2 regions of the Cohnella hashimotonis genome follow, and region 2 is predicted to be linked to the other one. Evidence: predicted binding sites of a transcription regulator. Region 2 holds the regulator's gene; the other holds the start of a gene.
The links. Region 2 encodes CtsR, which represses protease genes until heat stress. Its sites were predicted from a motif close to ATGGTCAATAAAGGTCAAACA; they were not measured.

Region 1: the regulator CtsR is predicted to act here: its motif matches at 2,703-2,723, upstream of clpP (ATP-dependent Clp endopeptidase proteolytic subunit ClpP).

The regions. Positions count from the first base shown of each region.
Region 1 is NZ_JAGRPV010000001.1:7,016,666-7,031,377, forward strand. It holds gene gap (type I glyceraldehyde-3-phosphate dehydrogenase) at 90-1,097, opposite strand; gene KB449_RS27890 (sugar-binding transcriptional regulator) at 1,219-2,247, opposite strand; tRNA gene KB449_RS27895 (tRNA-Arg) at 2,546-2,620, shown strand; gene clpP (ATP-dependent Clp endopeptidase proteolytic subunit ClpP) at 2,833-3,414, shown strand; gene KB449_RS27905 (extracellular solute-binding protein) at 3,594-5,153, opposite strand; gene KB449_RS27910 (carbohydrate ABC transporter permease) at 5,220-6,101, opposite strand; gene KB449_RS27915 (ABC transporter permease) at 6,133-7,020, opposite strand; gene KB449_RS27920 (helix-turn-helix domain-containing protein) at 7,306-9,588, opposite strand; gene sda (sporulation histidine kinase inhibitor Sda) at 9,984-10,250, shown strand; gene KB449_RS27930 (MerR family transcriptional regulator) at 10,307-11,068, opposite strand; gene KB449_RS27935 (SIMPL domain-containing protein) at 11,303-12,073, opposite strand; gene KB449_RS27940 (HPr family phosphocarrier protein) at 12,200-12,469, opposite strand; gene whiA (DNA-binding protein WhiA) at 12,572-13,507, opposite strand; gene KB449_RS27950 (gluconeogenesis factor YvcK family protein) at 13,515-14,501, opposite strand; gene rapZ (RNase adapter RapZ) at 14,494-14,712, opposite strand, start outside.
Region 2 is NZ_JAGRPV010000001.1:2,834-17,545, forward strand. It holds gene KB449_RS00025 (MFS transporter) at 1-1,350, shown strand, start outside; gene KB449_RS00030 (GNAT family N-acetyltransferase) at 1,391-2,557, shown strand; gene KB449_RS00035 (CtsR family transcriptional regulator) at 2,943-3,401, shown strand; gene mcsA (protein-arginine kinase activator protein McsA) at 3,452-3,973, shown strand; gene KB449_RS00045 (protein arginine kinase) at 3,986-5,050, shown strand; gene clpC (ATP-dependent protease ATP-binding subunit ClpC) at 5,090-7,558, shown strand; gene KB449_RS00055 (response regulator transcription factor) at 7,712-8,404, shown strand; gene KB449_RS00060 (sensor histidine kinase) at 8,414-9,535, shown strand; gene KB449_RS00065 (ABC transporter ATP-binding protein) at 9,656-10,591, shown strand; gene KB449_RS00070 (ABC transporter permease) at 10,604-11,722, shown strand; gene KB449_RS00075 (ABC transporter permease) at 11,725-12,870, shown strand; gene radA (DNA repair protein RadA) at 13,027-14,397, shown strand; gene disA (DNA integrity scanning diadenylate cyclase DisA) at 14,412-14,712, shown strand, end outside.

The DNA.
Region 1 (14,712 bases), 7.0 Mb from region 2:
CCCTCCGATATCTGGTAATGCCCGTACGGACGGAAAGAGGAGCGCTCGCGTCTCCTCTTTGCCGTTAACATGCATCTATGAAGTAACTCTTACAGACCCTTCGAAGCGACAAACGCAGCCAGGTCTACGACGCGGTTGGAGTAGCCCCACTCGTTGTCGTACCAGGAAACGACCTTCACCATGTTGCCTTCGACGACCATCGTGGACAGCGCGTCGATCGTGGAGGAAGCCGGGTCGCCGTTGTAGTCGCTCGATACGAGCGGCTCGTCGGAGTAGTTCAGGATGCCCTTCAGCGGGCCTTCTGCGGCAGCCTTCAGCGCAGCGTTGACTTCGTCGACCGTAACGTTGCCCTTAACTTCGGCTACGAGGTCGGTAACGGATACGTTAGGCGTAGGTACGCGGAACGACATGCCGTTCAGCTTGCCCTTCAGCTCAGGCAGTACCAGCGATACGGCCTTCGCAGCGCCCGTCGTGGACGGAATGATGTTCTCTGCAGCGGCGCGCGCGCGGCGCAGATCCTTGTGCGGCAGGTCGAGTACGCTTTGGTCGTTCGTATAGGAGTGGATCGTCGTCATCATACCCTTGACGATGCCGAATTGGTCGTTGATAACCTTAGCGAAAGGCGCCAGGCAGTTCGTGGTGCAAGAAGCGTTGGAGAGGATCGTGTGCGCGGACGGATCGTACTTGTCTTCGTTGACGCCCATAACGATCGTGATGTCTTCGTTCGTAGCCGGAGCGGAGATGATGACCTTCTTCGCGCCGCCCTTCAGGTGAAGCTCGGCCTTTTCCTTCGCCGTGAAGATACCCGTGGATTCAACGACGATCTCGGCGCCAACGGATGCCCACGGCAGGTTGCCCGGATCGCGTTCCGCGAATACCTTGATGGTCTTGCCGTTTACGATCAGCGCGCCTTCGCCCGCTTCGACCGTCGCGTTCAGCTTGCCGTGCGTCGTGTCGTATTTGAGCAGGTGCTTCAGCGTGTTAACGTCCGTCAGGTCGTTGATGGCGACCACTTCTACCTCAGGGTTGTTGAGCGAAGCGCGGAATACGTTGCGACCGATGCGACCGAAGCCGTTGATACCGATTTTGACCGTCATTGATAGTTCCTCCTTGGGTTGTGAAAATAAGATTTGATCTATGTCAGGCGCACGAGCGCCGAGACCACTTGTTCTGCCGGACCGGGAGCTTCGTCCCGGTCCTGGGGTGCCGGCGTCAGCGTCAGACGCCGGCATGCTTGAGCGCTTCTTCGGCAGCCGCTTCGTCGGTGACGAGCACGTCGTCGTGTCCGAAGCGCATAACGGCGGCGATCGCCTCGCCCTTGCTGCGTCCGCCGGCGATGCCGATGACCGACTCGGCGGCCTCTATGTCCTCGAGGCGGAGCCCGGCGGTCGCCATGCGGTGGACGACCGCGCCCTCCCGGTCGAAGTAGTAGCCGAACGCCTCCGCGAGCGCGCCGTCGCGCAGAATCTCCTGCACGGTGCCCGCGTCGAGCTTGCGCCGGCGGGCCATGGCGCTAGCGTCCCCGATGCCGTGAACCACGATACGCGCGCTGCGGATCATATCCACGACTTCCCGCACGTTCGGCTCCTGCATGATCGTCTGGTAGGCGTCCTCGCTCAGATGATCCGGCACGTGCAGCATCCGGTACCGCGCGCCCGTCCGCTTGGCGAGCTCGGAGGCGATCGTGTTGGCCTGGTAGTCCACGCTCTCGCCGAGACCGCCGCGCGCCGGCACGAACCAGTTGTCGCGCAGCGGCGACGGCACCGAGAACTGCGAGGCCATGCGCGCCATCGTCGTGCCGCCCATGACGGCGACGATGTCGCCGGGGCCGATGACGCGGCGCAGCACCTTGCTGCCCGCCCGGCCCAGCTCGCGCTTGGCCTCCTCGGAGACGTCCGAGTCGCCGGGAACGACGACCGCCTGCTTCAGGCCGAACCGCTTGCGAAGCGCCGCCTCCAGATCGGACAGTCCGAACAGCTCCCTTACCATCGGCTCCATCTCTTCGAGCAAGCGGCGGCCGCGTTCCGTCAGGCTGACCCCGGTCGTTCCCGCTTCGATAAGGCCCTGCGACCGCAGCAGGTCGAGCTCTGCCCGCAGCGTCCGCTCCGTCAGCTCCAGGCTGGCCGCCAGCGTCCGCCTGCCGCCGGTACCCGTGACCCCGATACGGCGCAAAATGTCATAGCGCTTCTGCAGCACCTGCATAATGTCGGGCACGAGCTTTTGTTGCATCTCAAGAATGTTCCGCATCCTATACCGTCTCTCCCTTAAGTGCCGGATGAATATAGCCGGAATGCGACGGGGAATCACGGTATGGGACCGATTACGTCCCACTGTGACATTTTAAGTCCCACTTCCTGTTTTCATTTTATCGGATTCGACCGCGCGTTGCAAGCCCAAGATAAGTTCGCGAGTAACGGACGGGAGTCCCGCTGAGCCGTACAGACATGGGAAGCGCACGTACCCTTTTTACCCCGTTTGAATCCTTTTCAAAGCCCTTGCTTTTCCCCATTCGATCGCCTATAATGAATCTTGCTGTTATCGACGTGCGCCCGTGGTCCAACGGATATGACGCAGGCCTCCGGAGCCTGAGATTGGGGTTCGATTCCCTACGGGCGCGCCATATTCGCTCTAATAGGCAGTTTTGCCGAAACTTATGATGCAGCAGACGCGCCCGTGCCATACGGGCGCTTTTTTTCGACCTATGTTTGACTTTCTTTGACATTGGGTTCATGATCCATTAGAATGGATTCACGGTCAACCCGCGCCTTTCCGGGAGACGTCGGAGCCAGGACCGCCACACCACTATCCACACCCCCGAGGAGGGATCACGCAATGAGCTTTGTCCCTATGGTCGTCGAACAGACTAATCGAGGAGAGCGGGCATACGATATCTATTCCCGTCTGCTCAAGGACCGCATCATCTTCCTGGGCACCCAGGTCAACGATGTGGTTGCCAACTCCATCATCGCGCAGTTGCTTTTCCTCGCGGCCGAAGATCCGGAGAAAGACATCCACTTATACATCAACAGCCCAGGCGGCTCCATTACGGCCGGTATGGCGATCTTCGATACGATGCAGTACATCAAGCCGGACGTCTCCACGATCTGCGTCGGCATGGCCGCTTCCATGGGCGCGTTCTTGCTCGCCGCGGGCGCCAAGGGCAAGCGCTTCGCGCTGCCGAACGCCGAAGTGATGATCCACCAGCCGCTCGGCGGCGCCGAGGGACAGGCGAGCGACATCGAGATTCGCGCCCGCCGCATCCTCAAGCTCCGCGACAAGCTGAACCGTATCCTCTCCGAACGCACGGGCCAGCCGCTCGAGCGCATCGAGAAGGATACCGACCGCGACAACTTCATGGAAGCCGAGACGGCAAGAGAGTACGGCCTCGTCGACAAGGTTATCGAGAAGGTTTAACAGGAACCCGCACAGCGCATTCCCATCGCTATAAGCCCCCGTCCGCCGCATCCCGGCGGTTAACGGGGGCTTTTGCTTTGGCCGGGCGGCTTACGATCCCGCCTCAGCCTACGAATCGCCTCCAACCACAAAAAAAGGCACTGACCCGCACGCAGGGTCAGCGCCTATCTAGCAACCGGTCACTTCAGCTTGACATACTCCGCGTTCAGCTCCTCCATCCCCTGCGAACCGCCGGCCTTCATCCACTTCTCGACAGCTTTGCTCCAGCCGGCATCGTCGATCTCGCCCAAAATATATTGCAGCCGCGCATCGTTCTTGATCTTATCGAGCTCGCCGCTCTTCTCGGTGAGCGTCTGCGACTGGATGGAGAACGCCGGATTGGACACCGCGATCGACACATTGTCTGCGAACATCTGCTTGACCTTGCCGGCCAGCGGCGTATCCTTCGCCTTCAGGGTCGGGATCTCGTCGCTGACGACGGACAATTGAACGATCGGCAGTCTGTCCTCGGTCCGCAGAGCAAGCTCCTGCTCCGTGGCGGCGACCAACCCGTCCTCCAGATGATAATGCGTCCCTTCGATGCCCCAGGCCAGCAGATTGGCGACTTCTTCGTCGAACATCTTATCGAAGAAGCCGAGAATCTGTCTCATCTCCTCTTCCGTTTCCACCGCGCTCTTGGGGAACATGAAGATGCCGTTGTAGCCTGGAGAAGCCATGATCCGCTCGCCCTTCGGGCCCTCGATCCGCGAGATGACGTCGATTTCGCCCTGCGGATTGGTTTTCTTGACGGCGACGTCCATGCTCGGCGCATCGTCGAGCGCGGTGGAGATCATCATGCCCGCCTTGCCTCCCTCCAGCATCGCCCTGGACTGGTTGCCTTCCGTCACCGCGAAGTCCGGGTTCACCAGCTTCTCGTCGTAGAGCCGCTTGAAAAACTTCAGTGCGTTCAGTTGCTCCTCCGTCGTAAAGCTGGGAACCAGCTTGCCGTCCCGCTCCTCGTAGTCGTTGCCCGCCCCGAAGAAGCCCGCCAGCATATGAAAATCGTTGAAGCCCTTGCGGGACACGAGACCGTAGGTATCGTTCTTGCCGTTCCCGTCCGGATCGTTCAGCGTAAAGGCCTTGATAACCTCGTACAGCTCATCCAGCGTCTTGGGCTCCGAGAGCCCCACTTTGTCCAGCCAGTCCTTGCGGTAGATGATTCCGCCGCGAGCCAGTACCCGAGGACGATACAAGGCGTAGTTCTTGCCGTCATGGGAGGCATTCCGCAGGACATCCGGGTTGAGCTTGGCGCTGAGGTTCGGAAAGTCCTTCAGCATCGGCCCGATCTCCCAGAAGGCGCCGGAACGGACACCGCTTACAACCGCCGGCGCGTAAATAACCCCGTCCAGATGGGAGATGACCGTCGCCTGCTTCAGATCGCCGGAGGCCAGACTGACGGACAGTTTATCCTTGTACGCCGCGTCCGGCACCCAGGTGATATCCAGCTTGGTGTTCGTCATTTCCTCCAGCTTCTTGACGATCGGATTGTTCTTGGGCGCTTCCGTGGAGTAATACGGCATCATCATGGAGATCGCGACCGGCTCCTTGGCCGTCTCCGAAGCGGCTGAAGAAGCGGCAGCTGCGGTGCCGCCCGACGGCGCGCTTGCCGCCCCCTCGTTATTTCCTCCGCAGCCGGCCAGCAGCCCCGCCGACATCGCACCTACGCCGATGACCGGCAAAAGCTTGTTCCATCTTTTCATCCTGACAACCTCTCCCTTTGTTTAAAGTGTACCGCATATGTGAAAAGCCGGCAGCCCTGCGGCCGATCAGCCTTTTACCGAGCCCAACAGCACGCCCTTGGCGAAGTGCTTCTGCAAAAACGGATAGACCAGGAGGATCGGCAGATTGGCGAAAACGATGACCGCGGATTTGAGCGTCTGCTCCGGCGGAAGCACGAAGTCCGGGCCCATGTCCGTGGCGTCGCCCACGCCCCCTTGGGACAGGATGACGATCTGCCGCATCAGCACCTGCACCGGCCACTTATCGGGATCGTTCAGATAAAGAATCGGCGCCAGAAACGCGTTCCAATGGCCCACCGCATAAAACAGGGAGAACGTGGCGATGGCGGGCAGGGACAGCGGTATCACGATCCGGGCCAAAATATAAGGATGGCTCGCGCCGTCCATCTTGGCCGATTCTTCGAGACCGTCGGGCAGCTGCTGAAAGAAGTTTTTAATGACGATGAGATTAAAAGCGTTGATGGCGCCGGGAATAATGACCGACGAGTAAGTGTTAAGCATGCCCAGCTGCTTGACCAGGATAAAAGACGGAATCATGCCGCCGCTGAATATCATGGTAAACAGCACGAGGAGCATGATGCGGTCCCGGCCCAGCAGGGTCTTGTGCGCCAGCGGATAGGCCATGAGCGTGGTCATGGCAATATTCACGAACGTTCCCGTCACGGTGATCAGCACCGTAACCCCCATGCTGCGGAGGACCGTATTCGTGCTGAGAATGTAAGCGTAGGAATCCCAGGAAATGACGCGAGGAAACAAAATAAACGATTTTTCCCGAAGCTCCTCTGCCGTCGTGAGGGAAGCCGCGATCAGATGAATGAAGGGGATGATCGTTACCAGCGCGAATAAACCGACGGCGATGTAAATGAATGCGGTAAACAGCCTGCTTGCCGCACTATACTCGCGGATCATGGCCAAGCTCCTTTCTGCTGGACGCGGAAGGCTAGTACACGCCTTCTTCGCCGAATTTTTTGGCAAGCTTATTGGAAATGACGATCAGCACCAGCCCCACCAGGGAATTGAACAGTCCGACGGCCGTCGTATAGCTGAACAAGCCGCGCTGAATGCCGTTGGTGTAGATATAAGTATCGAAGATTTCCCCTACGTCCCGGTTCATGCCGTTCAGCATCAGATAGATCTGCTCGAAGCCGAGATGAAGGAAGTTGCCCAGCCGGAGAATCAACAGAATGACGATTGTGCTGCGAATGGCGGGAAGCGTAATGTGCAGGAGCTGCTTGAACCGGTTGGCGCCGTCCATCCGCGCCGCCTCGTACAAGGAGGGATCCACGCCTGCCAGCGCTGCCAGGAAAATGATCGTGCCCCAGCCCGTTTCCTTCCAGATCGCCTGGGAAGTAATAATGGTGCGAAACCAATTCTCGCTCAGCAGAAAATTGATCTTCTCCCCGCCGAAAAATTCGATGACCTGATTAACAATGCCGCCCTCCGTGGTCAGCATGATGTAGGTGATGCCCGATATGACCACCCAGGAGAAGAAGTGAGGTACATAAATGAAGGTCTGGGCCAGACGCTTGAACGTCTCGTTCTTGATCTCGTTGAGCATCAGCGCGACGATGATGGGCAGCGGGAAAAAGAAGACCAGATTATAGAAGGCGATAATGAACGTGTTGCGGAACAGAATCCAGAAGGAAGGATCCGTGAAAAAACGCTCAAAATGCTTGAAACCCACCCAAGGGCTGCCCCAGAAGCCGCTGAACGGCTGGTAATCCTTAAAGGCCAGCAGCACGCCCCACATCGGGATATATTTGAATACGAGAAAATATAAGAGTCCCGGGAGCAGCATCAGGTAGAGCCAATAGTCCATCCTGACCATACGGATGCGTCGCGTCCACAGCTCCCGTCTGAGCGCCCGCCTTCTTGCCAGAGGCGCAGGACTTATCATGGATGACGCCAGGGAATCCGGTTGCTTCATCTTGTTTGCCTCCATTTCGTTGAGCCGGCTCATGAGCAGCTTCAGCATACGGAACGCGCGGCGGTTCGGGCAATAATCCGGTTCGGCTCTAACGCGCAGCCACGGCCGGTGTCCGGAAATGATCAGGCGCGGCTCGGAAATGATCCACGGCGGCTTTGGCCGCCGCGCAAAAAAACGCGGCCGCCGTTATCGGCGGTCCGCGTCGTATTCGTCGTATTGGGCATTGCGGTATTGTCCCGGCGTCATCCCCTCCATTTTCCTGAAGTACCGGATAAAGTTCTGAGAGTTCGTATACTGCAGCCTTTCCGCGATCTCGGCTATTTTCATGGAGGTCTCCGCCAGCCACGTCTTGGCGACGCTCAGCCTGTGCAAGGCCAGATATTCGCCGAAGGGCATGCCGGCCTCGCGCCGGAAGACATGCCGGACATAATCGGGATGATAGTGGAGACGGGATGCGCATGCCTCCAAGGTCAGATCGGTATCGTATTCCTCCTGAACCATGCGGATCAGTTCGCTGGAGATGCTGCGGTGCCGGGTCGCCTTCATTTCCTCCAGCAGCCCGATCGCGGGAATAATGAGGCGTTCGTTGAACCATTGGATCATCTCGTCCGGCGTCCGCAGCTCGAATACCTGGTCGAACAGCGATTTTTCCTCCCCGAACAGAGCCTGCGGCAGCTCGCCGAATTCCCGCAGCAGCTTCAGGAGATCGGCCAGGAGCACGATCATCATCATCCGGTACTCGCGATTCGACATCGGGTTGCTGAAGATTTCCGCGGAAAACTGCCGAAGCAGCCCGCAAGCCCGTTCACGGTCATAAAGCTTGATGGCGTCGACCAGTTCGTTCTTCAGCATTTCAGGATACTCCGGAACCGTACGCCGGCTCAGCGACACGTCATCCATATACAGAACGGATTCATATCCGAGCTTGATGCGATAATCAAGCGCGTTCAGCGCCTCTTTGTAAGCTCTGCCGGCCCCCGACAGGCTGTGGAAGGCGCGGCTGATGCCGATGCTCGTTTGCAGCTTCAGGTAGGCTTTGATCATCTGCTGAATGCTCCCGGTAAGGCTGTCCAGCAGCTGTCCATGCGCTTCGCGGGAGTCGAATGCGCTGCCGAAGAGAAACAGAATGGACTGGTCAGAGACGATGGGCGCAAGCAGCCGGTGCTCGGGCATGACCAGGTCGGACACGATATTGCCGGCTGCGAACAACAGCAGGTTTCGGTCGCTCTCGCCGTAACGCGTCCCCTCCCACGTGTCGATCGCGACCACGACGACATTCATTTCGGCCCACTGCGACGCGTTCGCTCCCAGTTTGTCTTCGATCTCCTTCGGTCTGGCTTCTCCCAGGAAAAGCTTCAGCATCAGAAAGTCGTTAAGCTGCTTGCGCTGATGCTCCAATTCGCTGTTCAAACGTTTCTCGCTGAGGAGGATATGCCTGACCTTCTCGCCGATCTCTTCGAATTCATCCTTGACCTCGACGGGCTTGCCGCGCCCCGGAGCGACGACAACCTGGTCGTACAAGCGCCTTACCGGCACGTAAATGCTTCTGGTGCCCGGAAGGGAAAGCGCAACGCCGGCAGTCACCACCAGCAGACAGACCGCTAGCGTGAACCACTTGATGGCTTCCGCTTCCTTCGTCATCTCCCTGACGGAGATGAAGGATGCGTAAGTCCATCCCCCGTTATAATCCGATTTGGTGAAAATAATATTGTAGCTCTCGCCGTTCACGCGCACGGGTATCAACCCTTGCTGAAGCCCGGTGTCTTCGATCTGCTTCGCATAGCGGTCCAAATCCGGCAATTGCTCATCGGCCAGCGGCAGCTGGTCATGGATCATATGAAATTCCCGGTCATAAACGAACGGCATCCCCATCTCCTGTCGGGGAGTCAGATAACGGCTGATGTCGGCGTATGGTATGCTCAGGCTCACGACGGCGGAAGGGTCCAAGGATACAGCCGGCAGCGGCTTGACATAACTGATTGCCTGCTCGCCGATGGTCCAGTACGCGCCTTTTTTTAAACGAACGGCATCCCGCCAATCCCGCTCCTCCGGATCGTATTTGACAAAGCCGAAGGTCGTGGACAGACTCCAGGCATAGCGCAACTGCACGAACTTCACTTCTCCCGTGCCGCTGTCATGGAGCTTGATCCGGCCCATTCCTTCCCGCAGGTCATTGATCAGCTGAACGTTGTCGCTGCGGTTCAGCGCGGATACGTCGTTGTTCAGCGCTTTGGAGAGCGTGGAGCTGGACGCGAGCTGCGTCAGGGCATTATCGGCTGTTACCAGAATCTGCTCCACCTGCTGTCTGGTGAGCATCAACAGCTGCAAGGAGCTGCCATTCACCTTTTCCTGGATCGTATCGGAAGAACGATAATAGGAAAAGCCGCCGACCACGGCGACAGGCAGCGTAATCAGGCATACGGCAAACAGGATCAGCTTGTGGTAATATCGCGAACGCAACGGCCTCATCTCTGGTCCACCCCCGGTATTTTGCCCGCAGGGGGGCCGCCCCAGCTTAGTCAATATCACAAGGTTCCGTCAATAATCACGGGCGGCTGTTCCGTTATATATCCGCTGTCCGCTTTGTCGCCATTCTCACAATTATACTGTAAACGCCGTTTGTCTGAATTTCCGGCGAAAGTTGAACGATATTTGGGTAAGTAAGGGTAAGGCCTGCTTCCTGTATTGGTGAAGTTGAATCATTAACACAAATCGTTATTTTCGTCAAGGGAAATTTAACAACTCGAGTGCCCCCTCTTCGGACGCTCTTATGCATGTTATTCTATAATCACAAGTCGTACCATTTCCCCCCATATATTGCTATGGAATAGGAATTGGACAGCAAGCCGGAAGGGAGATTTACAATGAACCAATCTTATCATTCCTTGCACTTGGTGCCGCGTCACTCATCCGAGAACCCGATCCCGCCGTCCCATACTTTTAACGATGATTCAAGCCATATGATCGCACGTACGCTTAAGGATAAAGCCTCCCTGCTCCGCCCGCTCAAGGACGAGCATCTGCTTGAGGTTTATCGCGAAGCGAAAAAAATGAACTTGTCCAACGAGTTCATCGAGCTGTTGGAGGATGCCATTGAACTGCGCAACCTCGAGCACCGCCTCAAGGCTTAATCCATCTATCAAAAGCCCCCTCTGTTGCCGGTTTACCGGCCGCAAAGGGGGCTTTTTCATGGCGTGCGACGAGCAGCTTGCGAATAGGATTCCGCGGCAAGGCACATAAAGTAGGACAGGCCGATCTGCATTGACTCCAGCATCCCCCGGTGGAAAGCATCGCCTAGGAAAAAATGGGTCTGCGCCGCATAATCGTCCGGGCTTACAGCCTGCCCCTCCTCCGCGCGTGCAGCCAGGTGACGTTCGATTTGTGAATGCACTCCTTTATCGTCATGTGCGCGTCCTTCGCGAAGCGCGTTTGCCATGCTCTCCATAAACCTCGCCGCCTCGGCTGCTTGTCGATTCAGCTTTATGGGGTCGATCGCCTCTGCGCCGGGCAGCTCAAAGTCGTACGTTTCCTTCAGATGCCGCCGCTGCTCCGCCAGCGCCGCTTCCCATTCCTCCGCCGTGCCGAATCCGGCAAACAATTCAGCAGCCGGCAGAGCAGCCCCCTCCCGCGCCGACACGATCGAAGCCTCCAGCGTGACGGACAGACGCTCCATGCGCCGCTGTCGCTCTCGAATAAGCTCGCGTTGATTTTCAAGGATATGCAGACGATCCGGCGCCCCGGCCAACAACCGCTTGATCTCCTCAAGCGGAAATTCCAGCTCTCTGTAGAACAAAATCTCCTGCAGCCGCTCGATCTCCTCCTGGCCGTATAGCCGGTAGCCCGCCTCGCTGACCTCCGCCGGTACGAGCAAGCCGATCTTGTGATAATGATGAAGCGCCTTGATCGTTACTTTCGACAATGCCGACATTTCCTTTACCGTATATCGCATGCGAACACCTCCTATGGGATATTCCGATCGTACGGCCTCCTCCAAGGGGAGGGTCAAGACCGTTATCCGGTTTTTCCGGCTATCTCCAGCCTAACCCACGCTCACGCATCAGTTATCCGGTTTTTCCGGTCATATTCGCCCGCGTCCCCTCTCGCTTACCGCCCGCTTCCTCCACAACATAAAAGCCGCCCTCCAACCGGAGAGCGGCTCTTCCCGCGCCGCGCGCGACGCTTATTACTTCAATTGGTACTGCACCGTCACGCTCGCCGAAATCTCGATCTGTCCGCTTTGCACGGAGGATGAGACTCCTGCAGCGGATGCCGTGGCCATCTTCATCTGATCGAAGTTGGCAGTGACGATCGGCACGTTCGCCGCGTTGCCCTGCACGATGTTGATGACCGGTCCCAGTGTGCGGCTGGCCGACGTCGCGAGTACCGAAGCCTTCGCGCCTGCATTGGTCATCGCCTTCTTCAACGCATCGAGCTCATATTGGTCCTGCTTCTCCGTGCCGAACTGCACGCCGTCCACCCGGTTCGCGCCTGCCGCGGATACCGCGTCCAGCAGCTTGCCGATGCCGGCGAGGTCGCGGTAAGCGACGCGCACCGAATGCGTCGCAAGATAGCCCTTAAGCACCTGGCCATCCTTTTCCGTATAGTTGTACTCCGGCTGCACGCCGAAGTTTGTCGTCTGCACGTCCTTCTTATCGATCTTGTACGTGTCGTACAGCGTCTTCTCGACTGCCGCGAACTTCGCCGCCGAGGCCTGCTGGGCCTCCTGCGCCGTCTTGCCTCGCGCGTCTACGCCGAAGCTCAAGTAAGCCACGTCCGGGTCCACCTTTATCGAGCCCTCGGCCCCTACCGTCACTGCGTTTTGAACGTTTGCCGCTTGTACGGTGCCTGTTGTCTCCGCCAATGCTTGATCCGCCCCCAGCTTCGTCGCTCCGAACCAACCTGCAGCTACCATCGTTACGGCCAGTAATGCCACTTGCACGGTCCTTTTACCCATTATAGACGCCTCCATATTCAGGTTTGTCTACTCCAACGGATATTATAGGCAAAAGGTTGCAGCCCAACCAAAAAATAGTCCGAAAAAAGCAAAAAGCCCCCGTCCGGGAGCTCGCGCATCTGCTTGTTATTGGTTCTCCAGCTCTTCCTTGCTGACCAGTTGGACTAAAGCGGTTACAGCTTGCTCTGCGTCCGAACCTTCCGCACTAATGGATACTTCAGTGCCCGAGCTGATCGCCAGACTCATGATACCCATGATGCTCTTCGCGTTCACGCGCTTGTCTTCCTTCTCCACGAACACGTCAGAGGAGAATTTATTGGCTTCTTGCACGAATAAGGCCGCCGGTCTGGCGTGAAGCCCCGTCTTAAGCCGAACAACAACCGGCTGTCTCGTCATGGAACGAATCCCCCTGTCTTTGTTCTCATCCCGGTACACGGGACCCACCGCACATGGTTTGTTATCTATTATAGCATTAGAGCGCTTGGTTGTGCCACAGGCTTATAAAGCCCCGCCCCGTATTTTTTCGGCCCATTCGTCGATTTTGCGAAGCCGGTGATTGACGCCGGATTTGCTGACCTGTCCCTTCAGCATATCCCCGACTTCCTTCAGGTTCATATCGGGATGCATAAGCCGGATCTCCGCGACCTCGCGCAGCTTGTCGGGTATGTTCTCGAGTCCGACTTCCTTTTGCAGCAGCTTGATGTTATCGATCTGGCGGACGGCGGCTCCGATCGTCTTGTTGAGATTCGCGGTCTCGCAGTTCACGATCCGGTTAACCGAATTGCGCATGTCCCGCATGATGCGTACGTCCTCGAACTTGAACAGGGCCTGGTGCGCGCCGATGATGCTGAGGAACTCGATGATTTTCTCGCCTTCCTTGATGTACAAAATGAAGCCCTTCTTGCGTTCGATGAACCTGGCGTTGAGGTGAAACTTGTTCGCGAGATCCACGAGCGCCTTGCAGTGCTCCTCGTACATGGAGGCGATCTCCAGATGGTAAGACGAGCCCTCCGGATTGTTCACGGATCCGCCGGCGAGGAAGGCGCCGCGCAGGTAAGCTTTTTTGCAGCAAGGCTTGCGCACGAGATCCTTGTCGATATCCGAATTGAACTGGAAGCCGGCGCTCGCGATCTTCAGCTCGCCGAGCAGCTGCTCGACGCCTGCAGGCACGCGAACGATGTAGACGTTGTTTTTCTTGAGCCGCATCTTTTTGCGTACGAGCAGCTCGGTCGGCACGGGATAGTGCCGCTTCATCAAAGTATAAATACGCCGGGCGATGGCCGCGTTTTCAGTGGAAATGTCGAGCACGATTCGCTTGTTGGTCAGCGACACCGAGCCGTTCATCCGGATTAGCGCCGACAGCTCGGCGATATCGCAGCAGCCTTCGGACTCCACGAGCGTCAATTCTTTTTTGGTCTGCGCGGCGAACGACACGTCGCCTTCACTCCTTTCTCAGCATCCAGTCCTCCACCAGCTGGTAGATATGCTCGCTCAGCTTCGCGGCGTCATGGCGCAGATAGGTCCGGAACAGCACCAGGCGGTCGGCGATCACTTTGTAACCGCGCCGCTCCACCTCGTCCAGGTCCAGATGGACGGCCGCCGAGCCCTGCTCCGCATACATGCTGTGCACTTGCGGGGGGATCTCCCCGTTGTTCACGATAACATAGTCGAATAAATGATGGCCGATATGCGCATGAATCGCATGGAGGTGGTCGCCGACCGAGTAGTTGTCGGTTTCTCCGGGCTGCGTCATGACGTTGCATACGAAAATCTTGACGGCCTGCGCGTTCAGGATCGCCTCCGCGAGCTTGGGCACGAGCAGGTTGGGCATAATGCTCGTGTACAGGCTGCCCGGACCGATCAGAATCGCGTCGGCCTCGGCGATCGCCTCGACCGCTTCCTCGAGCGGCTCAACGTCGGCCGGCTCGATGAAGACGCGTCTGATCGCAAGTCCGGACTTCGGAATTTGCGACTCTCCCTCGACGATGCTGCCGTCCTCCATCTCGGCCTTCAGGAGGATCGCCTGATTGGCGGCAGGCAGCACGCGTCCCCGCACCGCAAGCACCCGGCTCAGCTCTCTGACCCCGGCGACAAAATCGCCCGAGATGTCGGTCATCGCCGCCAATATCAGATTGCCCAAGCTGTGACCGGCCAATCCCGCGCCGCCCATGAAGCGGTAGGAAAGCATGTCGGCCAGAAGCGGCTCGGTATCCGCAAGCGCGGTGAGCACGTTGCGGATATCTCCCGGCGGCGGCATCTGCAGCTCCGAGCGCAGAATGCCCGAGCTCCCCCCGTCGTCGGCTACTGTGACGATCGCGGTGATGTCGAGGGGCTTTTGCTTGAGTCCCCGGAGCATAACGGACAATCCCGTACCGCCGCCGATGACGACGATCCGGGCTTTCCTGGCGCCCTGCCCCGCCTTAGCCATGACGGTCTCTCTCTGCGTCGCGGTGGCTGACGCGGACTGCCTCGGTCTCGCCTGCGCTCAGCATGCGGCCGAGATACTCTGCGAGCGCGACGGAGCGGTGCTTGCCGCCGGTGCAGCCGATGCCGATGACGACCTGGCTCTTGCCTTCCTTGTGGTACAGCGGGATAAGATACTGCAGCATATCGAGCAGCTTGGCGAGAAACGTCTGCGT
Region 2 (14,712 bases):
AAGTCGGAGAAGGTCGCGACGCTCATCCTTGGCCTGGCTATGGTACTCGTAATTATGAATACGATGATGTTCAACCTGGCGCTGCCGGACGTCACGCACGACTTCGCGCTGTCGCCGTCGAGCGCATCTTGGATCGTTACCGGTTATTCTATCGTATTCGCGATATCATCCATTACGTACAGCCGGCTGTCGGACTACGTGCCGATCAGGCGCCTTGTCGTAATCAGCCTGCTGCTCTTCGGTCTCGCAGCCATCATTGGGCTTTTCGCAAACAGCTTCCTGATGCTGCTGATCGTGCGGATCGTGCAAGCGACCGGCGCAGGCGCGATTCCTTCGCTGTCGCTGGTGCTTATCAGCCGGTACGTGCCGATTGAGCGCAGAGGCGCCGCGATGGCGATCATTATGTCCGCCGCATCGCTCGGCCTCGGACTGGGCCCGGTCGTCGGCGGCGCCGTCGTGCAGTATCTCGGCTGGCATCTTCTGTTTGCCGTCAGCGCTCTGACGCTTATTCTCGTGCCTGTACTAGCGATCGTACTGCCGAGCGAACGCAAGGGCGCCGGATCGCTGGACCTGCCTGGCGCTTTGCTGGCTGCCGTCAGCACGACTGGTCTGCTGTTATTTTTGACGAATCACCAATGGTACATGCTTGCTGGCGGCGCGCTGGCGCTGATCCTGTTCGCCGCTCGCATCCGCACGGCTCGTTTTCCGTTCGTACTGCCCGCGCTTTTCGCGAACCGCAGGTACCTGTTGCTCGGCGCGGTCGGCGTTGCGGCGTACTTGTCGAGCTTCGCCACCCTATTTCTGCTGCCGCAGATCCTGGTGCATCTTCACGGTCTCAGCGCGATCGAGTCGGGACTCGTGATCTTTCCGGGTTCGCTGCTTGCGCTCCTAATGTCCCGCAAAGTCGGCGGGCTCATCGACCGCAGCGGCAACGCGGCGATAATCCGTTACATCCCTGTGCTCATTCTGCTCTCCGTCGTCTTGTTCGCGCTGCTTTCCGGAACTTCCTATGTTTCGATCCTGCTGATTTACATGCTGCTCAGCCTCGGCTTCACCTTCATGACCAGCAGCATCTCCAACGAGATGTCGCGGCTGCTGCCGGCCTCGCAGATCGGCTCCGGCATGGGACTGTTCCAACTCCTCCAGTTCGTGAGCGGCGCATTCGGCGTGGCGCTGTCCGCGAGCGCGATCGATTGGCAGAAGCGCCTGCCGCTGCGCGAAGCGTATAGCAACATCTATTGGGGACTGGCCGTCGTCGTACTGTTGTCCATCGGCTGCGCCTACCTGTACCTTCGCGACAGAAGCGCAAAGCCCGTACTTGCCCCGGCCGTGCAAGCGGATCGTCCTTAAGCTATTATAGTTGTAGCATAAGGGAGGTTGGGCAAACCGCATGGACATTCGCCATCTGTCGCTCGAGGATTTTGACGAGCGGATCGCTTTATCCGAATTCGCTTTTCAATTCAAGCTGCCGCAGGACCGTAGGGAGACGGAGCTCCGCTACTTTCGGCCGGAGGAGCATCTTGGCGCCTTTGACGATCAAGGCAAGCTGCTGTCGGCGCTGATCCTGCTTCCGTTTCGCGTATGGGTGAACGGTACCAGCATGAAAATGGGCGGCATCGCGGGCGTGGCGACCTGGCCCGAAGCGCGCCGGCACGGCTGCGTGTCGCGTCTCTTGCATGCCTCGCTGACGGAAATGCGCGAGCAGGGACAAACGATCAGCATGCTGCATCCGTTCGCTTTTCCTTTTTATCGCAAATACGGCTGGGAGATGACCGTGGAGCGCAAAAAATACGAGCTGGAGCCGCGCCATTTTCCGGCGAAAAGGAATGGGCCCGGGAGCGTGGAGCGCATCGCGCCGAATACGGCTGCGGTCGCGGAATTGTACGCCAAGGCAGCGTCTCGTTATACCGGCACGCTGGACAGAACCGAGGAGTGGTGGACGCGCAAGCGCTGGATCACGCCGGGGCTGCTCGCCCTGTACCGCAACGAAGCTGGCGAACCGGAAGGTTATCTCCACTATCAGGTGGAAAATCGGGTCATGACGGTGCTCGAATGGGTATCCGTCACGGAAGGGGCACGCAGTGGGTTGTGGGATTTTGTTGGCAACCACGATTCCATGATCGACCGGCTCCTGTTGACGGTGCCCTCGAATGACCCGCTGCCGTTTTTAGTTTCCGATCCTCGATTCAAACAGGAGACGCATCCGTACTTTATGTCGCGTATCGTAGATGCTGAAGCGTTCGTGTCCGAATACCGCTTTGCGCCGGGCACGGATGAATCGCTGCTGCTTCGCTTGCAGGATGCGCATGCCGACTGGAACGACGGCATGTTCCGACTGTCCCTCGGGGCAAACGGCAAGGCGGAGCTGAAGCGTACGGTAGAAGATTCCGCCGCTTCGGTCACGCTGGACATTCAGACGCTGACCGCGCTGCTGCTGGGTGGGCGTCGTCCGACCCCGCTGGCCGAGGCAGGCAGACTGGGCGGCGATTCGAAGCTCGTCGGCCTGCTCGAACGCCGCTTGCCAAGATACGATACGTTCCTGATGGACTTTTTTTGAAGGAGCGAGAAGGCGCATCGCCCATTTGCCCGACAGGCTGGATGGCTTTGCGCTTTTTTCGTCTTCTTTCGCAAATGTTGCAGCTTATGTTACTGTGCCATCTCCAGCTCGACCGTTGTCGGCGACATAAGATCACCGCTTTCTCATGAGATTGATAATGTAAATGATAACCAGATCTTCGCATCAGGAAAAGTGCAGGCTTTCGATCTTTAAACGTGACCGAATCGGTGCATACTGAGGAGAAGAGGGACTTGGCGCCCGGCTTCGAACGGAACGACTAGCGGGGTTGCATTTTATTATAAAGTGCGTATAATATGGTTATAGTCAAAGAAAGTCAAAGTCAGAAGTCAAAGCCGTTCTCCGGAAAGGGGGTTAGGCTCTTGTTATGCGCAACATATCCGATCTGATCGAGCATTATCTGAAGCAGATTTTGCAGAGCGGCGCAGGCTCGATCGAGATCCAGCGGGGAGATCTCGCGGAGAAGTTCTCATGCGTGCCCTCCCAGATCAACTACGTCATCAGCACGCGGTTTACGCTCGAAAAGGGGTATAGTGTAGAGAGTAAACGAGGCGGCGGAGGATATATCCGCATTCAACGCGTGGACCTTCCTTCTTTGGAAGCCGTGCAGCGACTGCTCCATCAGAGCGCAGGCAGCCGGATCGACGAGAACAAGGCCAACGGTTTGATCTACCAGCTCGAGGAGGCAGGCATCGTTACCGCCCGGGAGGCGCATCTGATGCGCACCGCGCTTTCGCCGGAGGCGCTGCCGCTCAAGCAGCCGCTGCAGGACGAGCTGAGGTCCAACCTGATGCGGGTCATGCTGCTGGCGCTTCTTGCGCGTTAGACCGGGCCGTTTTGTTAGCCAACCATTATAGCCGTGGGGAGGAGATCAAGTTGGTATGCCAGGAGTGCGGCCAGCGGCCGGCAACGCTTCATTTTTCAAAGTACGTCAACGGAGAAAAGACGGAGCTTCACATTTGCGAAGCGTGCGCGAGGGAGAAGGGCGAGCTCATTCCCGGGACGCCGTCGGGCTTTTCCATCCACAATCTGCTCTCCGGCCTCATGGACTTCGACCCCTCCGGCTTGTCCGGCGCCAAAGCGCAGGTCCAACAGCAGCAGCGATGCGAGGGCTGCGGGATGACTTACGGGCAATTCAGCAAGCTCGGCCGGTTCGGCTGCGCCCACTGCTACAAGCAGTTCGCGGAACGACTCGACCCTTTGCTGAAGCGGGTGCACGGGAATACGGTCCATGTAGGCAAGGTACCGAAGCGGGCCGGCGGACTGGTCAGGCTGCGGCGCGAGATCGACGGCCTGAAGCGGGAGATGCAGAGCCGGATCGAGGGCGAGGATTTCGAATCCGCGGCCGATCTGCGCGACCGCATCCGCGAGCTCGAGCGCGAAGTCCAGAACGGTTAGGGGGCACGGCACATGGGTAATCGGAAATATACCGCGGAGGCGCTGAGCCCCTGGATGAAGGAGGACGCGCCGGATCGCGACGTCGTGCTGAGCAGTCGAGTCCGCATCGCCCGGAATTTGCGGCATCTGCCGTTTCCGATGATGGCCAGCGCTTCGCAGGCATCCGACGCGATGGACCGGCTGCTGATGGTAAATGAGAGCGGCAGGCTGAACGGTCTCGGCGAAGTCAGCAGCATCCGTCTGTCCGAGCTGAGCGAGCTGGAGAAACAGGTGCTGGTGGAAAAGCATCTGATCAGTCCGGCGCTGGCGAACCAGGCGCAGCATGCTGCGCTGATGCTCGGGCCGGGCGAAGACGTCAGCCTGATGGTGAACGAAGAGGACCATTTGCGCATTCAATGTCTGCATGCGGGATTTCAGTTGAAGGAAACCTGGGATACCGCAAGCAAGATCGACGATATCTTCGAGGAAGCCGTCGACTATGCCTTCGACGAGAAATACGGATTCCTGACCAGCTGTCCGACCAACGTAGGCACGGGCATTCGCGCATCGGTTATGATGCATCTGCCCGCGCTTGTCATAACGGGGCAGATCAACCGGATCCTGTCGGCGGTCACGCAGGTCGGCCTGGCGGTGAGGGGCATGTACGGCGAGGGCAGCGAGGCGACGGGCAACCTGTTCCAGGTATCGAACCAGATCACGCTTGGCCAGTCCGAGGCCGAAATCATCGACCATCTGCATGCGGTCGCCCGCCAGATCATCGAGCACGAGAAGGCGGCGCGGGCCAAGCTGATGGGCGAGTCGAGACTGAAGGTCGAGGACCGCATCAAGAGGTCGTTCGGCATTCTGAGCTATGCCGCCGTCATCGACGCGAAGGAAGCTTCGCAGCGTCTGTCGGATCTGCGGCTCGGCGTTCATCTGGGCCTGCTGCCCGGCGTGGACGAGGGTACGCTGAACGAATTGCTCGTCTCGATTCAGCCCGGATACCTGCAACAGGCTTACGGCGAGGCGCTTAGTCCGGAGCAGCGGGACATGACTCGCGCCCAAATGATCTCGTCCAGACTGGCAACTCATGCCTAAATCATCTATTCTTATATTATACGGAGGAGGTGCTGTCTCATGATGTTCGGACGATTCACCGAACGCGCACAAAAGGTTCTTGCATTGGCACAGGAAGAAGCGGTGCGCTTGGGACACAACAATATCGGTACGGAACACATTCTGCTCGGTCTAATCCGCGAAGGCGAGTCTATCGCCGCCAAGGCGCTGATCGCGCTGGGCCTCGGTCTCGAGAAGATCCAGGACGAAGTCGAATCCTTGATCGGACGCGGCCAGGAGCAGCCGACCAACATCGCCTACACCCCGCGTGCGAAAAAAGTCATCGAGCTGTCGATGGACGAAGCGCGCAAGCTCGGCCATACGTATGTCGGCACGGAGCATATCCTGCTCGGTCTGATCCGCGAAGGCGAGGGCGTGGCGGCACGCGTACTCAACAATCTCGGCATCAGCCTGAACAAGGCGCGCCAGCAGGTGCTGCAGCTCCTCGGCAGCAGCGAGAGCGTATCGCAGAATCACGGGCCTTCTAACAATGTAAGCACGCCTACGCTCGACGGTCTGGCACGCGACCTGACCGCGAGCGCACGCGACAACAATATCGACCCGGTCATCGGGCGCGCCAAGGAGATCGAACGCGTGATCCAGGTGCTCTCCCGCCGGACCAAGAACAACCCAGTCCTCATCGGCGAACCCGGCGTCGGCAAGACGGCGATCGCCGAGGGCCTGGCGCAGCGCATCGTAAACAACGAGATTCCCGAAACGCTTCGGGACAAGCGCGTCATGACGCTCGATATGGGCTCCGTCGTCGCCGGTACCAAGTACCGCGGCGAGTTCGAAGACCGCCTGAAGAAGATCATGGACGAGATTCGCCAAGCCGGCAATGTCATCCTGTTCATCGACGAGCTGCACACGCTGATCGGCGCGGGCGGCGCGGAAGGCGCGATCGACGCGTCCAATATCCTGAAGCCGGCTCTCGCGAGAGGCGAGCTCCAGTGCATCGGCGCGACGACGCTCGACGAGTACCGCAAGTATATCGAGAAGGATGCAGCGCTCGAGCGCCGCTTCCAGCCGATTACCGTCGACCAGCCGTCGCCTGAAGAAGCGATCCAGATCCTGAACGGCTTGCGCGACCGCTACGAGGCGCATCACCGGGTCAAGATTACGGACGACGCCATCGAAGCCGCAGTCAAGTTGTCCGACCGCTATATCACGGATCGCTTCCTGCCTGACAAGGCGATCGACCTGATCGACGAAGCCAGCTCCAAGGTCAGACTGCGCTCGTACACCGTACCGCCGAATCTCAAGCAGCTCGAAGCGCGCCTTGAAGATATCCGCAAGGAGAAGGACGCCGCCGTGCAAAGCCAGGAGTTCGAGAAGGCTGCCGCGCTGCGCGACACCGAGCAGAAGATCCGCGAAGAGCTGGATTCTACCAAGAATACCTGGAAAGAAAAGCAGGGCCGCACGGATTCCGAGGTGACGCCGGACGATATCGCCCAGGTCGTCGCGAGCTGGACCGGCATCCCGGTCGTCAAGCTGGCGGAGGAAGAGACCGAACGCCTGCTGAAGCTGGAGAGCATCCTGCACGACCGCGTCATCGGCCAGGAGGAGGCCGTGAAGGCCGTCGCCCGCGCCGTACGCCGCTCCCGTGCCGGACTCAAGGATCCGAAGCGTCCGATTGGCTCGTTCATTTTCCTCGGGCCTACGGGCGTCGGCAAGACCGAGCTCGCGCGTGCCCTGGCCGAAGCGATGTTCGGCGACGAGAACGCGGTCATCCGCATCGACATGTCGGAGTACATGGAGAAGCACTCGACCTCCCGTCTCGTCGGGGCGCCTCCAGGATATGTCGGTTACGATGAGGGCGGCCAGCTCACCGAGAAGGTCCGCCGTAAGCCTTACTCGGTCGTCCTGCTCGACGAGATCGAGAAGGCGCATCCCGAAGTGTTCAACGTGCTGCTGCAAGTACTTGAAGACGGCCGTCTGACCGACTCCAAGGGCCGCACGGTAGACTTCCGCAATACGCTGATCATCATGACGTCCAACGTCGGCGCCGACCAGATCAAGCGCAATTCCTCGCTCGGCTTCACCGCCGTGCAGGATGCTGGCAAGGACTACAACAACATGAAGGATAAGGTGCTCGGCGAGTTGAAGAAGTCGTTCCGCCCCGAGTTCCTGAACCGGATCGACGAGACGATCGTCTTCCACCCGCTCGCCGAAGAGCACATCGCGCAGATCGTCACGCTCATGGCCGACGATCTCAAGAAGCGCCTTGTCGAGCACGACGTCAAGTTCGAGCTGACCGAAGCGGCCAAGAACTTCCTTGCCAAGGAAGGCTTCGATCCGGCTTACGGCGCGCGTCCGCTGCGCCGGGCGATCCAGAAGCATATCGAGGATCGTCTGTCCGAGGAGCTGCTGCTCGGCAAGATCTCGAAGGGCGACTCGCTCGAGATCGACGAAAAGGAAGGCGCGCTTGTCGTGAACAACACCAAGCCGTCGTCTCCCGAAGAGAACGAAGCGGTCAAGAATAACAGCTAATCCGATTGCTCGCAACATCCGCGCCGGCGGGACACTCTTTAGAGTCGTCCCGCCGGTTTTTTTCTGCGTTGCGGCCATCTGCCAATCTAGCCGATTGCGCCTCGCTCCCGCAGCGCTTATGATCATCATAGACATAAAGCGAGGTGGAAGAGTTTGCCGATCAAAGTGCTGATCGCCGACGATAACTCATTTATCCGGGAAGGGATGAAGATCATCCTGACGAGCTTCGAGGAATTCGAGGTCGTGGGGACGGTGGAGGACGGCGCCCAGGCCGCTGCCTTCTGCGAGGCGCACGCGCCGGACGTGGCGCTGCTTGACGTTCGCATGCCGAACATGAACGGCGTGGAGGCGGCGCGGCTCATCGCGGCCAATACGAAGACCAAGCCGCTGATCCTGACGACCTTCGACGACGAGGAATACATTCTCGAAGCGATCAAGGCCGGGGCCAGAGGCTACCTGCTGAAAAATAACGACCCCGAGCGCATTCGCGACGCCATCAAAAGCGTGCATAACAACCACGACGTGCTCCAGGACGTCGTGCTTGACAAAATCAAGGCGCAGCTCGCGCAGGGCACTACGCCGCAACCGCAGGCACCGGCATCAGCGCCGTCCGCCAAGCCGGGCGAAGCGATCGACCGCAGCCTGTTCACCGAGCGCGAGCTCGACATCATGGAGCAGATCGCCCGCGGTTTGTCGAACAAGGAGATCTCGCGCAAGCTGTTCATCTCCGAGGGCACGACGGCCAACTATATTACGTCGATCCTGAACAAGACCGGCCTCGAGCATCGTACGCAGATCGCGATCTACTATCTCACGGGCGAAGCCCGCGTGCCGGAAGAGGAGTAGAAAGCGCCGATGGAGCTATGGCTGCTTTGGAGCAAATCCGCGCTGCTGCTGTTTATCGGATACGCGCTGTACGGCACGCCTCATGACGATTCGTTCCGGCCCGCCTATATGCTCGTCCTTTTGTTGTACACGTGCCTGAGCTTCGGCCTCCCGCCCCTCAGGCGCATCAAAATGGCATCGCTCGCGCTGTCGGCGCTGTCCGCCGCCCTCGCGGTTTACGGCGCGCTGGAGCTGCATCCGCTGTTCCTGCTGCTTGTGGTGCCGAACCTGTACGAAGCCGCTTCGGGCCTCGGCGCCGCGAACTGGCAGACCGCCGTCGTGCTGGCCGCGGGCGCTTGGCTGCTGCCGGCACAGGACAGGCCGACCTACGCGCTGGCGGCGGCGCTGTGCTTCATGCTTTACATCTCGACCTGCAAGCTGAACGCGCGGCTTGCCCTTCGCGAGGAGGAGCGGGACAAGCTCCAGGAGGACGCGCGCAGGCTGACCCGTGCGCTCACGGATAACGAGGAATATGCGCGCCAGGCCGAGTATACGATCAAGCTGGAGGAGCGGGGCCGGCTGTCGCAGCAAATTCACGACGAGATCGGCCACTCGATGGCCGGCGCGCTCATTCAAATGGAGGCGGCCAGGCGGCTGCTCGACACGAACCGGACAAAGGCCGAGGAGTTGCTCGGCAACGCGATCGTCATCTCCAAGGAAGGGCTGGAGCGCATCCGCCTGACGCTGAAGCAGTCGAAGCCGCCTGCCGAACAGCTCGGCATCGGGCGCCTGCAGCTGTTCGTGGACGAGCTGTCGGCGAAGCAGGACATTCGCGCGACGCTTAACTATGCCGGCGATCTCGATACGATCACTCAGCTGCAGTGGCGTATCATTCAGGCGAACGTCACCGAGGCCGTCACCAATTCGCTCAAGTACAGCGGCGCCGAGTCGATCGCGGTCGAGGTGCTCGTCCTGAATAAATTCGTCAAGGCGGTCGTGCGCGACGACGGCCGGGGAGCGGACAGGGTCGTCAAGGGACTTGGCATCGTCGGCATGGAGGAGCGCGCGGCGACGGAGGGCGGCACGATCATCGTCGACGGCTCGCGCGGCTTCAGCGTGACGACGCTGCTGCCCGTGCGCGTAGGCTCATGAGATTTTCATGAGCGGTTCATATGAGATTTCTCATGCCAAAGGATGAACTTATGCACTGACATAAGAGCGTCCTTTTTTTTATGATTAGATCAACAAATGAACGACGGGAGCGAAAACGCGATGAACATTATCGAGATCGGCGGACTGACCAAGAAGTTCGGGGACTTCGCGGCGGTGGACAATATGACTCTCACCTTGAAGGAAGGAGAGATCTTCGGCTTCCTTGGCGCGAACGGGGCCGGCAAGAGCACGACGATCAGCATGATCGCCTCGCTGCTCCGTCCGACAAAGGGCGAGATCAAGTTTCTCGGCAAAAACATCGCCAAGCACGCGCATTTCGCCAAGATGAACATCGGCATCGTGCCGCAGGATCTGGCCATTTACGAGGATATGACCGCCTTCGAAAACGTGAAGTTTTTCGCCGGGCTGTACGGCTTCCGCGGCAGCGAGCTGAAGGCAAGGGTGGAGGAGGCGCTCAGCTTCGTCGGACTCGGCGACAAGCAGAAGGAGCTGCCGAAAAACTTCTCGGGCGGCATGAAGCGACGGCTCAACATCGCATGCGCCATCGCGCACCGGCCTAAGCTGATCATCATGGACGAACCGACGGTCGGCATCGACCCGCACTCGCGAAACTACATTTTGCAATCGGTCAAAGAACTGAACCGCATGGGCTGCACGATCCTCTACACGAGCCACTACATGGAAGAAGTCGAAGAGATTTGCACGCGCATCGCGATCGTCGACCACGGCAAGATCATCGCCGACGGCACCAGGGAACAGCTCAAGGCGATCATCACGGACTCCAAGGAAATCTGGATCGACGTCAAGAGCATCGAAGGGCTGAATCAGGAGCGACTCAAAGAAATCCGCGGCGTACTGAACGTGCGAATCGAGGAACAGCGGATCAAGATCCAGTCGCGCGCCGAGATCGCCAACCTGAACGATATCGTCCAACAGCTCATCCGCGACGGCATGGAGATTCGCGCGGTCGAGGAGCAGGCGCCGAACCTCGAGACGGTATTCCTGACGCTGACCGGCCGGAATCTGAGAGACTAAGGGGGCGAGAGCTTGAACACGCTGCATATCGCGAAAAAAGAAATCGTATCGGCGCTGCGCAACAAGTCCACCTTTCTCTTCATGCTCGCCTTTCCGATCGCGCTCATGCTCATCCTGGGGCTGGCGCTGTCCAACGCCTTTTCCGGCAGCATCGAGATCAGCGACGTGAAAATGGCCTACAAGATCGATCAAGCTAGCCCCGCGCTGGCAGCAGGCTGGGAGAGCTTCGCCAAGGCTGCCGAAGAAAGCGGGGTCTTGATCGAACCGCTACCTACCGGACAGGACGGCAAGCAGGCCGTCAAGGAAGCGCAATACGCGGCTTACGCCGATGTCTCCGACAAGGGGATCGCTTATTACGACAACAGCCGGAGCACGGTCGAGAGCAACATCCTGCAGGGCATGCTGAGATCTTTCGCAGACCGCTACAATCTGGAGGCCGCCTTCGCGAACGCAGGCGCATCGTCTCGGACCGACGGCAGCGGCCAATCGCCCGCTCAACTGGTAAAGGCTACGTCGCTCACAGCGGACAGCCAGCCGAACTCCATGGACTACTATGCGGTCGCCATGACGACGATGATCGCCTTGTACGCGGCGCTTAGCGCCTCTGCGCTCATCGAGACCGAACGGACCCGCCACACGATCGTCCGGCTGGCCGCAGCGCCGGTGTCCAAAGCGGAGATATTCGCCGGCAAGGTGCTTGGCAGCACCGTCATCAACGCCATCTTCATCGTCGCCGTCATGCTGATCAGCCATTTCGCCTTCGGCGCCAACTGGGGCGATCATCCGGTGCACGTCCTGCTCGTTCTGATCACGGAGGTGCTCATGGCCATCGGCTTCGGGCTCGCGGTCGGCATGATCTTCCGCAGCAAAGCGTCGCATTCGTTCTTGCTCATCTTCATCCAGATCGCCTCGTTCGTAGGCGGCGCATACTTTCCGGTGAATGACTTTACCGGCTTTATCGGCGCCGTATCCTACTACTCGCCGCTGCGCTGGAACAACGCCGGCGTCATCGAGACGGTGTTCGGCGGGGACACCGCCCCCGCTTTGACGGCCGCAGGCTATAATCTCGCGTGCGCCGTCGTCCTGCTCGCCGTATGCATGTTCTTTATCCGCAGAAGGGAGACGATCTAACCGTGAAAACGATCCTCTGGCTCATGGCCCATACTTTTCGGAACACCTTCCGCAAACGCTCGAATATGATTCTGTTTCTACTCCCCGTCGCCGGCGTCCTGATATCCGCCGCGCTCTACGGCAACGCCGGCGGCGCGGGTCTCCGCATCGGCATCGTGCAGCAAGACGGCGCGGACGCCGTCGGCCGCGACGTCGCGGCCTTCATCGGGGCGTTGGACGGCGTCAAGATAACGGATACGTCGGATGCCGACCTGAAGGACCAGATCGCTGCGGGCAAGCTGGACGCGGGCATCGTTATCCCGGCAGGGTTCGGGGAGACGCTCAAGGCAGGTTCGCCGCAGCAGCTCGAGCTGCTGTCCGTCAAAGGCGCGCAGGTGACGGCTTATGTCCAGGCCATGCTGGACGGCTATCTGAAAAACGTCGCTTCGATCGCCGCAGAATCGAAGGGAGACAAGGCGCGCTTCGAGCAAATCTACGGCGATTATTCGCAGGGCAGCTTCAAAGTTAGCCACGAGCAATTGAACGACGCGTCCAACGTCAAAGACACGACGTATCAATCGCTCGGTTTCCTGGTGGCCTTCATCATGTTCTCGTCCGTCAACATGTCGGAGATGATCCTGCGCGAAAAAGAAAATCGGACGTTCCTGCGCCTCCTCTCCTCGCCGGTCACCGCCCGGTCGTACGTCGCGGCGAACGTCGCGGTCAATATCGTCGCCATGGTGTGCCAGATCGCCCTGACGCTGACCTTCATGCGGGCGGTGCTCCATATCGACTCGGGCGTGCCGATCATGCAGCTCGCGCTAGTCCTGGTGCTGTTCGGCCTCGGCGCGATCGCGCTGTCGCTGCTTATCGTCTCGCTCTCCAAGTCCAAAGGCCAGTCGAGCGCGCTGCAAAACCTCATCATTACGCCAACGTGCGTGCTTGCCGGCTGCTATTTCCCGATGGACATCATGCCTGACGCCATTCGCAAGATCGGCGCGTTCCTCCCGCAGCACTGGCTGCTCGACACGGTGAACCGTCTTCAGCATGGCGACAGCTTCGGCAGCCTCTACATGAACCTGCTCGTGCTGGCCGCCTTTGCCGCCGCCTTCGCCGCAATCGCCATCTTCCGGTTCAGCCGCAACAACGATACGAGGACCTTCGTCTAATCCCTTACATGCCGCTGTTCCGATCGCTCTTCCTCCGATCCGTCGCCAGGATTGACCCGGCGGCGGATCTTGGCGTTCGGACGGGTCCCGGACTTTAACCGGGGAGAGCAAGTGTGATACACTTCTAGTAACTAGCGAATTAATGAAGGGAATCCCATGGCCAAGCTGAAAATCAAGTTCGTCTGTACCGAGTGCGGCACCGAATCGCCCAAATGGATGGGCAAGTGCCCGGGATGCGGCGCCTGGAACACGATGGTGGAGGAAGCCGAACAAGTCGTCAAGGCGAACGTCGGCCGCAGCAGCGAGCTGACCCGGACGAAAGAAAAGGCCCAGTCCATCATACACATAGAAAGCGGAAAGGAACCCCGGATCCCGACGGGAAACGGGGAGCTTAACCGCGTGCTCGGCGGCGGGCTCGTGCCGGGCTCGCTGCTGCTCGTCGGCGGCGACCCCGGCATCGGCAAGTCTACGCTGCTGCTGCAGACGTCGAACGCGCTCGCGGGCAAGGGGCTGACCGTGCTGTACGTGTCAGGGGAGGAATCCGTCCGTCAGACCAAGCTTCGCGCCGACCGGCTGGGCGCGCTAAGCGAGCGATTGTTCGTGCTTTGCGAGACGAACCTGGACCTCGTGGAGCAGTCCATCGAGGAAGTGAAGCCGGACTTTCTCGTCATCGACTCGATTCAGACCGTCTATCGTCCAGACGTTCCTTCAGCGCCGGGCAGCGTCGCGCAGGTTCGCGAGTGTACCGCCCAGTTCATGCGCATCTCCAAGCAGGGCGGCGTCGCGACCGTGCTCGTCGGCCATGTCACCAAGGAAGGCGCGATCGCCGGCCCGCGTCTGCTCGAGCATATGGTCGACTGCGTGCTCTACTTCGAGGGAGAACGCCATCATTCTTACCGGCTGCTTCGCGCGGTCAAGAACCGCTTCGGCTCGACCAACGAGATCGGCATCTTCGATATGTCGGAGGACGGTCTGCGCGAGGTATCCAATCCGTCCGAGCTGTTCCTCACCGAGCGTCCGCTCGGCGTGTCCGGCTCGACGGTCGTCGCGAGCATCGAAGGGACGCGGCCCGTGATGGTCGAGCTGCAGGCGCTCGTCGCGCCGACGCACTTCCCTTCGCCGAGGCGCATGTCCTCGGGATTGGACCATCATCGGATATCGCTGGTCATCGCGGTACTTGAAAAACGTATGGGCATGTTTTTTCAAAACCAGGATGCATACGTTAATGTCGCCGGCGGCATCAAGCTGGACGAACCGGCAGCCGACCTGGCCGCTGCTGTCAGCCTGGCGTCGAGCTTTCGCGACCTGCCCACCAAGCCCGACGACGTCGTCTTCGGCGAGGTGGGCCTTACGGGAGAAGTGCGGGCGGTCTCCCGCGCCGAGACGCGCGTCAAGGAAGCGCTCAAGCTCGGCTTCAAGCGGGTCATCCTGCCCGAAGCGAGCATGAAGGGCTGGCAGGCGCCCGCCGGGATCCGGCTGGTGCCGGTCAAGTCCGTAGCCGAAGCGCTCAAGGCGGCATTGGAATAGGGGGAAGAGATCGCGTGACGAAGGAGATCAAAGACAAAGAACGCGAGCAGCAGGACGTCATGAACCAGCTGCTCCGGATGGTCGCGCCGGGCACGCCGCTGCGCGACGGACTCGAGAACGTGCTTCGCGCCAAGACCGGCGCGCTCATCGTCGTCGGCTACGGCCCGGAGGTCATGGAGGTCGTCGACGGCGGCTTTTCGATCAACTGCGACTTCAGCCCGAACTACCTGTACGAACTCGCCAAGATGGACGGCGCGATTATCCTGAGCGAGGACGCCAAGCGCATTTTGTATGCCAATACGCAGCTGATCCCCG